One region of the Streptomyces sp. SID14515 genome, then DNA from elsewhere that is predicted to be linked to it. Evidence: riboswitches for the same ligand, from Rfam matches in the RefSeq annotation. Region 1 holds a riboswitch; the other holds the start of a gene.
The links. Region 1 has a riboswitch for glycine ahead of gcvT (glycine cleavage system aminomethyltransferase GcvT). Riboswitches for the same ligand answer to the same signal wherever they lie in the genome.
Positions count from the first base shown of each region.

Region 2: it holds a riboswitch for glycine, as region 1 does, so the genes downstream of both, gcvP (aminomethyl-transferring glycine dehydrogenase) here and gcvT (glycine cleavage system aminomethyltransferase GcvT) in region 1, are expected to answer to the same signal.

Region 1 covers NZ_JAAGMH010000001.1:128,517-135,735, forward strand. The annotation lists gene G3I54_RS00545 (enhanced serine sensitivity protein SseB) at 1-591, opposite strand, end outside; gene G3I54_RS00550 (AAA family ATPase) at 663-1,355, opposite strand; glycine riboswitch at 1,519-1,616, shown strand; gene gcvT (glycine cleavage system aminomethyltransferase GcvT) at 1,790-2,905, shown strand; gene gcvH (glycine cleavage system protein GcvH) at 3,038-3,415, shown strand; gene glyA (serine hydroxymethyltransferase) at 3,435-4,694, shown strand; gene G3I54_RS00570 (L-serine ammonia-lyase) at 4,854-6,239, shown strand; gene G3I54_RS00575 (LuxR C-terminal-related transcriptional regulator) at 6,609-7,219, shown strand, end outside.
Region 2 covers NZ_JAAGMH010000110.1:22,461-29,679, reverse strand. The annotation lists gene G3I54_RS25780 (glutamate--cysteine ligase) at 1-60, opposite strand, end outside; gene G3I54_RS25775 (hypothetical protein) at 553-1,137, shown strand; gene G3I54_RS25770 (DUF5999 family protein) at 1,456-1,662, shown strand; gene gcvP (aminomethyl-transferring glycine dehydrogenase) at 1,766-4,651, opposite strand; glycine riboswitch at 4,845-4,942, opposite strand; gene G3I54_RS25760 (PRC-barrel domain-containing protein) at 5,075-5,455, shown strand; gene G3I54_RS25755 (DNA polymerase IV) at 5,368-6,834, opposite strand; gene G3I54_RS25750 (MerR family transcriptional regulator) at 6,942-7,219, opposite strand, start outside.

The DNA of each region.
Region 1 (7,219 bases):
GACGCCGACGAAGAGGACCGGGTCGCCGCCCTCGATGCTGGCCAGCGCCCGGCGGGCGGTGCTCACCACGCCGGTGGCCTCGAACTCCTCGGACACGGCGGTGAGGAAGTCGACCGGGTCGTGCTGCCAGTCCGGTTCGTACAGCTTGACCCGGCCGCCGGTGGCGGGCCCGTCCAGGGCGGTGCGGCCGGCCCGGCAGAGCTCGGCGACGGCGGGTGGCGGGAGCGGTATGCCGACCGCGCCGCCCGGGTTCACCGCGATGCCGACCTGCGGGGGCAGGCCCCGGGCGAAGTCGCGGGCCGGCGCGACGGCGAAGGACATATGGCTGCCGACGCAGCTGAGGAACTGGGCCTCGGAGCTGAAGACGGGGACGAAGGCCGCGCCGTCGATCTCCATCATCGGCAGGTCGAGGTCCGCGCTCGCGGGGCTGCCGCCGCCCGGCAGCGGCACCCAGACGGAGCTGCGGCCGAGCACCTCGACGAGGCGGCCGCCCGCGTCCGGGACGCCGAGCGAGGCCGTGAGCACCTCTTCGAGCTCGTTGGCGGGCCACCTCTGCTGGGGGTGGGCCGGTGCGGGTGCCGGAATGTCCACTGCCTCTGTGCCTCTCTCGACCGCCTCGGCCGCGCGCGGCGGCCGTCGTGCTCCGGCCAGCACCCTAACCTTCAGCGGGTGGCGGAGACCTCGGCCTCCGTGAAGGAGATCCGTCCGAGCGCTCCCGCGGCCACCCGGTCCAGCAGCACCGCGGAGGCGCAGCCGGGGGGCAGCAGGCCCTGCTCGGTGTCGCGGAGCAGCCGGGCCACCGCGTGCCGGTGGCGGGCGAAGGCGTAACCGGAGACCCCGCGGCCGCGCTCGCGCTGCCCCTGCCGGGCCACCTCGGGCGTCACGTCGAGCAGGATCAGATGGAGGGCGCGGCCCCGGCTCACGGCGTACCGGGCGAGCCAGCGGCGTACCCAGGTCTGGGTGCCGCAGTCGTGCACGACGACGGATTCACCGGAGCGCAGGGCGTTCCAGAGGCCGAGGTAGTGCGCGGCGCGCACCAGGGGGCGGTAGAGGGCGTAGGGCAGTAAGCGGGGCAGGGCCGCGGCCCAGCTGTCGCGGGTGTTCTGGGAGTCGATGGCGCGGCCGCGCACGGCCCGTCGGATGAGGGTCGACTTCCCGCTGCCGGGGAGCCCGGAGACCACTACGACGTCACCGGCGGTGAAATCGAGGCAGTACGGACCGCAGCGGGCGCGCCCGCGCAGGTCGCGTACCACCGGCGCACCCTCTATGAGCAGTTCCCTCACGGGTGCGCCGGGCTGTGCGGGCATCGCGTCGTGCGCGACCCCCGCGGTCGGTGCCGACCGCTGCAACGTCATCGCCCATCCCCCTGCCGTCGGGTCACCCACACCTGCTCCTGAAGTGTAAAGAAAAGGCAATACGGCACAACTGCCCTCGCCGCCTTCACCTGCGTGGGGACCTGACCCCCCACTCTCCACCAATGCGTGCGATGATGACCCCGCCAACTGCATACCGGCCGTTCGAATCCGCGCGGGAGAGTTCCGGCCACAGTGTGAGCCGGGCGCCGAAGGAGCAAGATCCTCCCTTGAATCTCTCAGGCCCCGTACCGCGTGGATGAGGCAGATCTGAAAAGCGAGCCGCCCTGCGGCTCCACCCAAGGTGCAAGCCGAGCCCCCTGAACAGGGGCGCCCCCAGGGGCATACCCCGTCAGGGGCTATCGGCGAACCTCTCAGGTTCCGATGACAGATGGGGAGGATTCGTCCTGACGTCGTCATGCCCTGGAGCCGTATCCATGAGCACTGCCCCCCGTCTCACCGCCCTCGACGCGCTGCACCGCTCGCTCGGCGCCACCATGACCGACTTCGCGGGCTGGGACATGCCGCTGCGGTACGCCAGTGAGCGCGACGAGCACAACGCCGTACGCACCCGCGCCGGCCTCTTCGACCTGTCGCACATGGGCGAGATCACCGTCACCGGCCCCGAGGCCGCCGCCTTCCTGAGCTACGCGCTGGTGGGCAACATCGCCACCGTCGGCAACGGCCGGGCCCGCTACACGATGATCGTCCAGGAGGACGGCGGCATCGTGGACGACCTGATCGTCTACCGCCTCGGTGAGACCGAGTACATGGTGGTCGCCAACGCGGGCAACGCGCAGATCGTGCTGGACGCGCTGACCGCCCGCGTCGAGGGCTTCGACGCCGAGGTGCGCGACGACCGGGACGCGTACGCGCTGCTCGCCGTCCAGGGCCCCGAGTCCCCCGCCATCATGAAGGCCGTCACCGACGCCGACCTGGACGGGCTGAAGTACTACGCGGGCCTGCCGGGCACGGTCGCCGGGGTTCCGGCGCTCATCGCCCGTACCGGCTACACCGGCGAGGACGGCTTTGAACTCTTCGTCGCGCCCGAGCACGCCGAGCAGCTGTGGCGGGCGCTGACCGAGGCCGGATCCGGGCACGGCCTGATCCCCTGCGGCCTCTCCTGCCGGGACACGCTGCGCCTGGAGGCGGGCATGCCGCTGTACGGGCACGAGCTGACGACCGCGCTGACCCCGTTCGACGCGGGCCTCGGCCGGGTCGTGAAGTTCGAGAAGGAGGGCGACTTCGTCGGCCGCGAGGCGCTGAAGGCCGCCGCCGAGCGCGCCGAGACCGCCCCGCCGCGCAAGCTGGTCGGCCTGGTCGCCGAGGGCCGCCGGGTCCCGCGCGCCGGTTTTCCGGTCGTCGCGGACGGCAAGGTGATCGGCGAGGTCACCTCCGGCGCCCCCTCCCCGACCCTGGGCAAGCCGATCGCCATGGCGTACGTGGACGCGGCCTTCGCCGCCCCGGGCACCGAGGGCGTGGGCGTGGACATCCGCGGCACGCACGAGCCGTACGAGGTCGTCGCGCTGCCGTTCTACAAGCGCCAGAAGTGATATCCCGGAGGGAACGGCGCATTCCGGGCCCTCCTCACCGGCGCGCAGGCGTCACGGAAGTGACGTACCTCCGTCTCACACCGTAAGACCACCGTTCATCAGCACTCCCCCGCGTACAGGAGAATTCAGGTCATGAGCAACCCCCAGCAGCTGCGGTACAGCAAGGAGCACGAGTGGCTGTCGGCCGTCGAGGACGGCGTCGCCACCATCGGCATCACGGAGTACGCGGCCAACGCGCTCGGTGACGTCGTCTACGCCCAGCTTCCGGAGGTCGGTGACACGGTGACCGCGGGCGAGACCTGCGGTGAGCTGGAGTCGACCAAGTCCGTCAGCGATCTGTACTCGCCGGTGACCGGTGAGGTGACGGCGGCCAACCAGGACGTCGTGGACGACCCCTCGCTGGTGAACTCCGCTCCCTTCGAGGGCGGCTGGCTGTTCAAGGTGCGCGTCGCGGAGGAGCCGGCCGATCTGCTCTCCGCCGACGAGTACACCGCGTTCTCCGGCAACTGAGACCTTAAGGGACCCCCTGATGTCGCTTCTGAACTCCTCCCTCCACGAGCTGGACCCGGACGTCGCCGCCGCCGTCGACGCCGAGCTCCACCGTCAGCAGTCCACCCTCGAAATGATCGCCTCGGAGAACTTCGCTCCGGTCGCCGTCATGGAGGCGCAGGGCTCCGTCCTCACCAACAAGTACGCCGAGGGCTACCCCGGCCGCCGCTACTACGGCGGCTGTGAGCACGTCGACGTCGTCGAGCAGATCGCGATCGACCGGATCAAGGCCCTGTTCGGCGCCGAGGCCGCGAACGTCCAGCCGCACTCCGGTGCGCAGGCGAACGCCGCCGCGATGTTCGCGCTGCTGAAGCCGGGCGACACGATCATGGGCCTGAACCTGGCCCACGGCGGTCACCTGACCCACGGCATGAAGATCAACTTCTCCGGCAAGCTCTACAACGTGGTCCCGTACCACGTCGACGAGACCGGCGTCGTGGACATGGAGGAGGTCGAGCGCCTCGCCAAGGAGTCCCAGCCGAAGCTGATCGTGGCCGGCTGGTCCGCCTACCCGCGCCAGCTGGACTTCGCCGCCTTCCGCCGGATCGCGGACGAGGTCGGCGCGTATCTGATGGTCGACATGGCGCACTTCGCGGGCCTGGTAGCGGCCGGTCTGCACCCCAACCCGGTGCCGCACGCCCATGTCGTCACCACCACCACGCACAAGACCCTCGGCGGTCCGCGCGGCGGCGTGATCCTCTCCACCCAGGAGCTCGCCAAGAAGATCAACTCGGCGGTCTTCCCGGGTCAGCAGGGCGGCCCGCTGGAGCACGTGATCGCGGCCAAGGCGGTCTCGTTCAAGATCGCGGCGGGCGAGGAGTTCAAGGAGCGCCAGCAGCGCACCCTGGACGGCGCGCGGATCCTGGCCGAGCGCCTGGTCCAGCCGGACGTCACCGAGGTGGGCGTCTCCGTCCTCTCCGGCGGCACCGATGTGCACCTGGTCCTGGTCGACCTGCGCAACTCCGAGCTGGACGGCCAGCAGGCCGAGGACCGGCTCCACGAGCTGGGCATCACGGTCAACCGGAACGCCATCCCGAACGACCCGCGCCCCCCGATGGTCACCTCGGGCCTGCGGATCGGCACCCCGGCGCTGGCCACCCGCGGCTTCGGCGCCGAGGACTTCACCGAGGTCGCGGAGATCATCGCCGCCGCCCTCAAGCCGTCCTACGACGCGGACGACCTCAAGGCCCGCGTGGTCGCGCTGGCCGAGAAGTTCCCGCTGTACCCCGGCCTGAAGTAACAGCCGGCCTGCGGTTCCGCACGTTCGGACGGGGCACCGCGCACACTGAACAGAGTGAGCGCGGTGCCCCGAACCGTGTCCCCGATGATCCTTCTTGTTCCGCTTGTCCCGCACCACCCAGGCAGACAACGGCGTCTTCCAACCCCAAGGAGTACTCCCGTGGCCATCTCGGTCTTCGACCTCTTCTCGGTCGGCATCGGCCCGTCCAGCTCCCACACGGTGGGCCCGATGCGCGCCGCCCGGATGTTCGCGCGCCGCCTGAAGAACGAGGGCCTGCTCGCGCACACCGCGTCGATACGGGCCGAGCTGTACGGCTCCCTCGGCGCGACCGGCCACGGGCACGGCACGCCCAAGGCGGTCCTGCTCGGCCTGGAGGGCGAGTCCCCGCAGACCGTCGACGTGGAGACGGCGGACGCCCGGGTCGAGACGATCCGCTCCACCGGCCGGATCAACCTGCTCGGCATGCACGAGATCCCCTTCGCCTTCGACGACGACCTGATCCTGCACCGCCGCAAGGCACTCCCGTACCACGCCAACGGCATGACGATCTTCGCGTACGACACCGAGGGCGCCCCGGTCCTGGAGAAGACGTACTACTCGGTCGGCGGCGGCTTCGTCGTCGACGAGGACGCGGTGGCCGGCGAGAACCCGATCGTCCCGGACGACACCGTCCTGCGGCACCCCTTCCGCACCGGCGACGAGCTGCTGCGCCTGTCCCGCGAGACCGGCCTGTCCATCTCACAGATGATGCTGGAGAACGAGCTGGCCTGGCGCACCGAGGCGGAGATCCGCTCCGGGCTGCTGGACATCTGGCGCGTCATGCAGGCCTGCGTCTCGCGCGGCATGTCGCGCGAGGGCATCCTCCCCGGCGGCCTCAAGGTCCGCCGCCGCGCCGCGAACTCGGCCCGCCAGCTGCGCGCCGAGGGCGACCCGCAGGCCCACGCGATGGAGTGGATCACCCTCTACGCGATGGCGGTCAACGAGGAGAACGCGGCGGGCGGCCGCGTCGTCACCGCCCCCACCAACGGCGCGGCGGGCATCATCCCCGCCGTTCTGCACTACTACATGAACTTCGCGGCGGGCGGCTGCACCGAGACCGAGAAGGAGGACAGCGTCGTGCGCTTCCTCCTCGCGGCCGGTGCGATCGGCATGCTGTTCAAGGAGAACGCCTCGATCTCCGGCGCCGAGGTCGGCTGCCAGGGCGAGGTCGGCTCCGCCTGCTCGATGGCGGCCGGCGCCCTGGCCGAGGTCCTCGGCGGCTCCCCCGAGCAGGTGGAGAACGCCGCCGAGATCGGCATGGAGCACAACCTCGGCCTGACCTGCGACCCGGTCGGCGGCCTCGTCCAGATCCCCTGCATCGAGCGCAACGGCATGGCGGCGGTGAAGGCGGTCACCGCGGCGCGGATGGCGCTGCGGGGCGACGGCAGCCACAAGGTCTCCCTCGACAAGGTCATCAAGACCATGAAGGAGACCGGGGCCGACATGAGCGTGAAGTACAAGGAGACGGCGCGGGGCGGGCTCGCGGTGAACATCATCGAGTGCTGAGCCTGTACGCCGAGCGCCGAGCATTGATCGGGTATCCGTGAATCCGCCTCCTCGGATATAGGGGAGCGCGGCCGTGGCATAGCTTCGGGCCGCGGTGACCGGGCTTGCGGAAGGAACCTGCGCGCGTCGTCCTTCGGGGTCCCAGCCGGAAGGGCACTGCGCCCTGTGTGTGGCAGTCGGCCGGGCGTGCTCCGCTGCGCGCCGTTCCGCCGAAGGGCCTTCCGTACGCCCGGCACCGGCATCCTCCCCCGTGCGCGGACCGTGACCGCGGGCGACTGCCCGTGAAGAGGTGCGTCCGTTGCCGTTCGCCCAGAATGGGCCTGGGCGCACTGTGGTGGGCCCGGGACGACGGAGAGCGAGGGTGGCGACGTGATCGCGACGTGTGGTGCTGCCCTGCGGTCCCTCGCCCGCGCTTTCGCCGACCCGGACGCCGGGCCGGTGCTGTTGTTCGTCGAAGGCTCCGCCGGTCTGGGAAAGAGTCATCTGCTGCACAAACTGGCCGACCTGCCCGAGACTCCGGATGTGGCCCGTCTGTGGTGGCGGTGCGGGGCCGTCGACGGACAGCCGGAGGAGAGCGCGTTCCGGCGGGAGCCGACTCTTCTGCTGGTGGACGACGTCCACCGGGCCGACGAGGACGAGCTGCGACGGCTGCGGCGGGTGCTGGAGGGGCTGGAGCCCGGATCGGCGGCCGCGGTGGCCTACCGCCCCGAGGAGCTCCCCGTTGCCGGGATGCCGTTGGGCGGTTCCGCCCTGTCGTACCCCTTCCGGCTGACGGTGCTCAAGAGCCGCCTGGCGCCCTGGGACGAGGAACGCGTCCGCCGGGCCGCCGCGGAGGTCCTGGGCGAGAGCTGTACGGACGAGGCGGTGGGCACGCTGCACGAGCGCACCGGTGGGGTTCCCCGGGCGGTCGTCGATCTGCTGGCCATGCTGCGGGAACAGCGGCCGGCCTTCGCCGGCACGGCCGCCGAGGTGGCCGCGGC
Region 2 (7,219 bases), on a different contig from region 1:
GGTGCGGTACGCCTGTCGATCGGACAGGTCAACGGCTTCCGCCACGACCTTCTCCCCCATCTAGGGGTCCCTCCTCCAGTGGGCGGCCCGCGGCCCAGGCCGCTCGCATCACGATCGATAATGCCCAGCGGGAGTGATCCGTAACGCCCCCACGGGCCTCCGATACCCGATAGTCTGGTTGAAGGAGACCGGGGGCACATTCCCGCGGCATGCGGCTCCCCGCATTTTCGGCCGGAGCATGCGTGGCGGAAACACCGACGAGTTTCGGCCGACCGCACCGCCGGAAGGACGCCAGGTCGGCGTCGACAACACGGTCTCAAATCACCAGGAATACCGCGATTCGAAGGCCGGATGACGCCTTGTGCGACATATCCGCGGCTGCTAGCGGAAACACTGTGTGAACATGCGTCATATAAACTCCGCTCAACGAGGCAGAGAATCGATACGACTCGCCCGTCACCGGCCGTCTCCGGCCCGCATGCCCGCATGCCGACAGCGCCGTCTGCACCCGCCCAAGCTCCACCGTGTCTCCGAAGTGAGAGGCGACCCACCATGCCGCTGCATGTCCCCTCGGCTCCCGCGCCCGCCCTGCGCAGCGTTCTCGCGGCCCTCGGTTCTCCCACCGCCGTCCGCGAGGCCAAAACGTCCGCTCTCCGGTCCGTCCAGGGACCGCTGAGCCCCGAACTACCGCTTCCCGTCCATGTGCTGGACCGGATCACTCCCGCCAGGACCGCACCGCTGACACGCCTCGCGGCCTGGCGTTTCCTGATCCGGAGCGAGGGCCGCGCGGTCGCCGCGGCGGACACGGTGCTCACCCCCGACGGCTGGACGTTCTCGCACTTCTTCGAGGGGCCCTACCTCGCCTCGACCGAGCTGGCCGTCCGGCAGGCCGAGGCGTCGGCCACCGCCTGCCAGGCGCGACTGCTGTCCATCCCTGAGCTGTACATGCTCACCCTCTGGCTGCACGGCGACACCGAGGCCGATCCCGCCGGCGGGGTGCTCGCGCCGACGGACGTCCTGGTGCCCCTGGCGCCGGCCCCACCGGGCATCGCCGCCCATCGCCCGCACCGGGTCGCCGATCTGCTGCCCGTCATCTCGCTGCGCGTGGCCCCGGGGCCGCTCCTCAGCTCGGCCTGACCGGCGCCGTCCCGGCACACCGCCCCCGCAGCGACCCCGATCCGCACACCGACGGAAGGGATCACTGCGGGGGCGGTGTGCTGCTCACACGGACTAGCCCCATCCGGCCACCCCGAACCACCCAAAGGGACAGTGCAGTTGCGGTGAACCGTCCGCGCGGGTGATGCGTCATGGGAGGAGTACGGGTGCTGCAGCGAAATCCCTGCGGATTCTTCCCCGTAGGGCAACACTGGGACCGGACCGACTGATACGGGGGCGGCCATGAACACCTCATCCAGCCGCAGGACACTCGACTCGACGCAGCGAAAGAACCCATCCATGTGCCAGCACCAGCCACCCTGCCCCACCGCCGATTCACCCGACCGGGAGGCCGCCCGCCTGACGGCCCACCACCCCGAACAGGGGTGGAGCCTCCTGTGCAACGGCGTCCTGCTCTTCGAGGACACCGGCGAACTACTGCCCGACGGGCAGATCATCGCCCCGCACCGGCCGCTGGCAGCCGGCCGCGTGGTGAAGGCCGCCTGAGGACGGTCGTACGAGAAGGGGCCGGCCCGGAGAGATCTCCGCACCGGCCCCGACGCATGTCCGGCGCACGCCGCTCACGGCGCACGCCCTACGACAGGCGGTCTCAGTCGTCGTACGCGTCCAGCGGGGGGCACGAGCAGACCAGGTTCCGGTCGCCGAAGGCCCCGTCGATCCGGCGCACCGGCGGCCAGTACTTGTCCGCGGCGGACACCCCGGCCGGGAAGACGGCCTCCTCGCGGCTGTAGCCGTGCTCCCAGTCGCCGCCGAGCGCGGCCGCGGTGTGCGGGGCGTTGGCCAGCGGGTTGTCGTCCTTGCCCCACTCCCCCGAGGCGACCTTCTCGATCTCGGCGCGGATCGCGATCATGGTGTCGCAGAACCGGTCCAGCTCCGCGAGGTCCTCGCTCTCCGTCGGCTCGATCATCAGCGTGCCGGCCACCGGGAACGACATGGTCGGCGAGTGGAAGCCGTAGTCGATCAGGCGCTTGGCCACATCGTCGATGGAGACGCCGGTCGCCTTGGAGATCGGGCGCAGGTCCACGATGCACTCGTGCGCGACCAGACCGGCCGGGCCGTTGTACAGGATCGGGAAGTGCGGCTCCAGGCGCTTGGCGATGTAGTTCGCGGCCAGCACGGCGACCTGCGTGGCCCGCTTGAGGCCCTCGCCGCCCATCAGACGGACGTACGCCCAGGAGATCGGCAGAATGCCCGCCGAGCCCCACGGGGCGGCCGAGATCGGGCCCACACCGGTCTCCGGGCCCGCGGCGGGCTGGAGGGGATGGTTGGGGAGGTACGGGGCCAGGTGCGCGCGGACGCCGACCGGGCCGACGCCGGGGCCGCCGCCGCCGTGCGGGATGCAGAAGGTCTTGTGCAGGTTCAGGTGCGAGACGTCGCCGCCGAACTTGCCGGGCTTGGCGAGCCCGACCAGCGCGTTGAGGTTGGCGCCGTCGACGTAGACCTGGCCGCCGGCGTCGTGCACCTCGCCGCAGATGTCGGCGACGTGCTCCTCGAACACCCCGTGCGTGGACGGGTAGGTGATCATGAGCACGGCCAGCTCGTCGCGGTGCTGCTCGATCTTGGCGCGCAGGTCCGCGATGTCGACCTCGCCGTCGTCGGCGGTCTTCACCACGACGACCTTCATGCCCGCCATGACGGCGCTGGCGGCGTTGGTGCCGTGCGCGGAGGACGGGATGAGACAGACGGTGCGCTGGTCGTCGCCGTTGGCCCGGTGGTACGCGCGGACGGCCAGCAGACCCGCGAACTCGCCCTGGGAGCCGGCGTTGGGCTGGATGGACACCGCGTCGTAGCCGGTGACCTCGGCCAGGCGCTCCTCCAGCTCACGGATGAGGGTGAGGAAGCCCTGCGCCTGCTCGGCTGGGGCGAAGGGGTGCAGCGCGCCGAACTCGGGCCAGGTGATCGACTCCATCTCGGCGGTCGCGTTCAGCTTCATGGTGCAGGAGCCGAGCGGGATCATGCCGCGGTCCAGCGCGTAGTCACGGTCGGCGAGCTTGCGCAGGTAGCGCAGCATCGCGGTCTCGGAGCGGTGCTGGTGGAAGACCGGGTGGGTCAGGATGTCGTCGGAGCGCAGCAGCGCCTCGGGCAGCGCGTCGGCGACCGTGGCGTCCAGCGCCTCGATGTCGCCCTCGGCGCCGAAGGCGGCCCAGACGGCGGAGATCTGCGCACGGGTGGTGGTCTCGTCGCAGGCGACGGAGACGTGGTCGGCGTCGACGAGGCGGAGGTTGACCCCGCGCTCCCGGGCGTCCGCGACGACGTCCGCGGCCTTGCCGGGCACGCGCACGGTCAGGGTGTCGAAGAACGCGCCGTGCACGACCTCGGCGCCGGCGCTCCGCAGACCGTCGGCCAGGATCGCGGCGAAGCGGTGGGTGCGCCGGGCGATCGTCCGCAGCCCCTCGGGGCCGTGGTAGACCGCGTACATCCCGGCCATCACGGCGAGCAGGACCTGCGCGGTGCAGATGTTGCTGGTGGCCTTCTCGCGGCGGATGTGCTGCTCGCGGGTCTGGAGGGCGAGGCGGTAGGCCTTGTTCCCGTCGGCGTCGACGGAGACGCCGACGAGGCGGCCGGGCAGGGAGCGGGCGAACTTCTCGCGGACCGCCATGAAGCCGGCGTGCGGGCCGCCGAAGCCCATGGGCACGCCGAAGCGCTGGGTGGTGCCGACGGCGATGTCGGCACCGAGCGCGCCGGGCGAGGTGAGCAGCGTGAGGGCCAGCAGGTCGGCGGCGACGGTGACGATCGCGCCGAGCTCGTGGGCCTGCTCGATGACGGGCTCGATGGCGCGCACGGCCCCGGAGGCGCCCGGGTACTGGAGCAGGACGCCGAAGACGCCGCGCTCGGCGATCTCGGCGGGGATGCCGTCGCTCAGGTCGGCGACGACGACCTCGACGCCGGTGGGCTCGGCGCGGGTCTCGATGACCGCGACGGTCTGGGGCAGGGTGTCGGCGTCGACCAGGAAGACGCCCTTCTTGACCTTGCCGACGCGCCGGGACAGGGCCATCGCCTCGGCGGCCGCGGTGCCCTCGTCGAGCAGGGAGGCGCCGGAGGTGGGCAGCCCGGTCAGCTCGGCGACCATCGTCTGGAAGTTCAGGAGGGCTTCGAGGCGGCCCTGGGAGATCTCCGGCTGGTACGGCGTGTAGGCCGTGTACCACGCGGGGTTCTCCATGACGTTGCGCAGGATGACGGGCGGCGTGAAGGTGCCGTAGTAGCCGAGGCCGATCATCGGGGCCAGCACCTGGTTGCGGTCGGCCAGCGAGCGCAGCTCGGCCAGCACCTCCGCCTCGGTGCGCGCCGACGGAAGGTTCAGGGCCTCCGCGCTCTTGATCACGTCGGGCACCGCGGCGGCGGTGAGCTCGTCGAGGGAGCCGTAGCCGACCTGGGCGAGCATCTTCGCCTGGGCTCCGGCGTCGGGCCCTATGTGGCGCTGCTCGAACGGAATGCCCTGCTCCAGCTGGGAGAGCGGAGTGCGACGGGGGGTCATGGTGGAGGCCTCCTGGTCTGTCACGACCTGCGAGGGGCACCACGGCGCGGGTGCCCGAACGGCCTCCCCCTCTGTCATCTCAACCTGAGAGCTTCACCGGCCCGCCCGGGGGCGTGCCGACTTTCACCGTCGGTGAGGGTCAAGTCCGTCCGGGCCTGCGCCCGCACGGAACCGCCCTGCTTTCCAGAGTGACCTCAACCGTGCGGTACGGGGGCCTGAGAGATTCCGGGGAGGAGTTGCTCCTTCGGCGCCTCCGGATTCTGCACCGGAGGACTCTCCCGCACGGGGTCAGCAGCCACTGCCAGCCTACCAGCGGCCACCGCGCCGGAGCTCTCGAGTGGCCGACACCACGGATCTGCACTTGTGTGGTGCTGGTGGAGCAACAGGGACCACCCTGAGCAGTTGCGACCAGTGGGAGGCACCGTGCAGACCGATATCGATCCGCGCCGCCTGATCGGCCGCAAGGCATTCGATCGCAAGGGCGCCAAGATCGGAACGGTGGATGAGGTCTATCTCGACGACGCGACGGGCGTGCCCGAGTGGGCGGCCGTCCGCACCGGCCTGTTCAGCAGGGACGCCTTCGTCCCCCTGGAACCGAGCGAATTCACCGATGACGCGCTGCGCGTCCCGTTCGACCGCGCCTTGATCAAGGACGCGCCGGACTTCGGCGTCGGCCGGCACCTCTCGCCCGAGCAGGAACTGCAGCTCTACCGGCATTACGGGCTGGACTCCCCACCCCCGGAGGCTGCGGCGGATCCGGCGTCCGACCGGGACTTCGGCAGGCTGGCCGGCCAGGAGGAGTAGTCGGCCGGCTCGCGGACGAGCGGCAGCGGGTCGGCGGGCCGCAGCAGCGGATCGTCGATGCGGAACGTGAGGACCCGGCCGGGTGCGCTCCACGGTTCCTCGAACCGGACGGTGACCCGGCCGATGCCGCTCCCCTGCACCCAGCCGTGCCCGTGCTCCTCGTGGCGCACATCGTGTCCGGCGGGCCAGCGTCGCGCGGCGAGCAGCTCCCCGCTGTCCGGCTCGGGCTCGGGCACGGCCTCCTCGGCGCCGCCCGCCACTACCGGAGCCCGGTCCTCCTGGGCCCGCTGCGCGAGCTCCCGGGCGTCGGCGGCCTGGGCGAACAGGTCCTCCTGCGTGTAGTCGGCAAGCCCCGTGACGCCGACCCCGAGCAGCCGCACGCCTCCCGTGGTGTCGACGGACTCCAGCAGCCGCCCCGCCGCCTCACGGACCACCGTGGGGTCGTCCGTGGGGCCTCTGAGGGTCTCGGAGCGGGTCAGCGTGGAGAAGTCGTAGCGGCGGACCTTCAGCACCACCGTGCGGCCCGAGCGGTCGGCGGCGCGGAGCCGTTCCACGCACCGTACGGCCAGCCGCTCCACCTCGGCGCGCACCCGCACCCGGTCGTGCAGGTCCACGTCGAAGGTGTCCTCCACCGATACGGACTTGGCGTCCCGCTCCGCGACCACCGGCCGGTCGTCGAGCCCCAGCGCCATCCGGTACAGCCCGTGGCCGTGGGCCTTGCCGACCAGCCGTACGAGCTCCGCCTCGCCCGCCTCGGCCAGGTCGTGGACGGTGGTCATGCCCGCGCGTCTGAGATGGTCACCGGTGGCCGGGCCGACCCCCGGCAGGATGCGGACGGACATGGGGGCGAGCAGTTCGCGTTCGGTGCCCGGCTCGATGACGAGCAGCCCGTCGGGCTTGGCCTCCTCGGAGGCGATCTTGGCGAGCATCTTGGAACCGGCCAGGCCGACCGATCCGCTGAGGCCGGTCACCGCCCGGATGGCCGCCCGCAGCCCCTCCCCCGCCGCCCGGGCCGACGCCGTGTCCTCGGCCGTGCCACCGGCCTCCAGGTCCACGAAGGCCTCGTCCAGGCTGAGCGGCTCCACCAGGGGCGACAGCCGCCCGAGAAGCTTCATCACCTGGTCGCTCACCGTGCGGTACAGCGAGAAGCGGGGCACCAGATAGGCCGCGTTCGGTGCGAGCCGCCGGGCCTGTGCGGTGGGCATCGCCGAGTGCACGCCCAGGCGCCGGGCCTCGTACGAAGCGGTGGCGACCACCCCGCGCGGTCCGAGGCCGCCCACCACGACCGCCTTGCCGCGCAGGCTCGGCTTGGCCGCCTGCTCCGCCGACGCGTAGAAGGCGTCCATGTCCAGGTGGAGGATGGTGGGCGCGGGTCTCACACCGTCGATGCTGCCCTACGGCACTGACAATGGGACGGTCCGGCGCTCGAAGGAGCGCCGGACCGTCCCGTTGCCGTGCTGTTCGTCGTCCGTTCGTCGTGCGCTGCTCAGCCGGCGCGGTTACGTCGCCGCGCCAGTTCGTCCGCGGGGTTGTGCCCGACGAGCGTCTCGCCGGTGTCGACCCGCTCGCCGTGCAGCTGCGAGAGTGCCGCATCCACGTCCCGCCAGACGACGCCGACGGCGATCCCGAAGACCCCCTGCCCGCCCTGGAGCAGGCTGACGACCTCGTCGGGCGAGGAGCACTCGTAGACCGTGGCCCCGTCGCTCATCAGCGTCATGCGTTCGAGGTCCTGGAAACCACGGGCCCGTAGGTGCTGGACCGTGG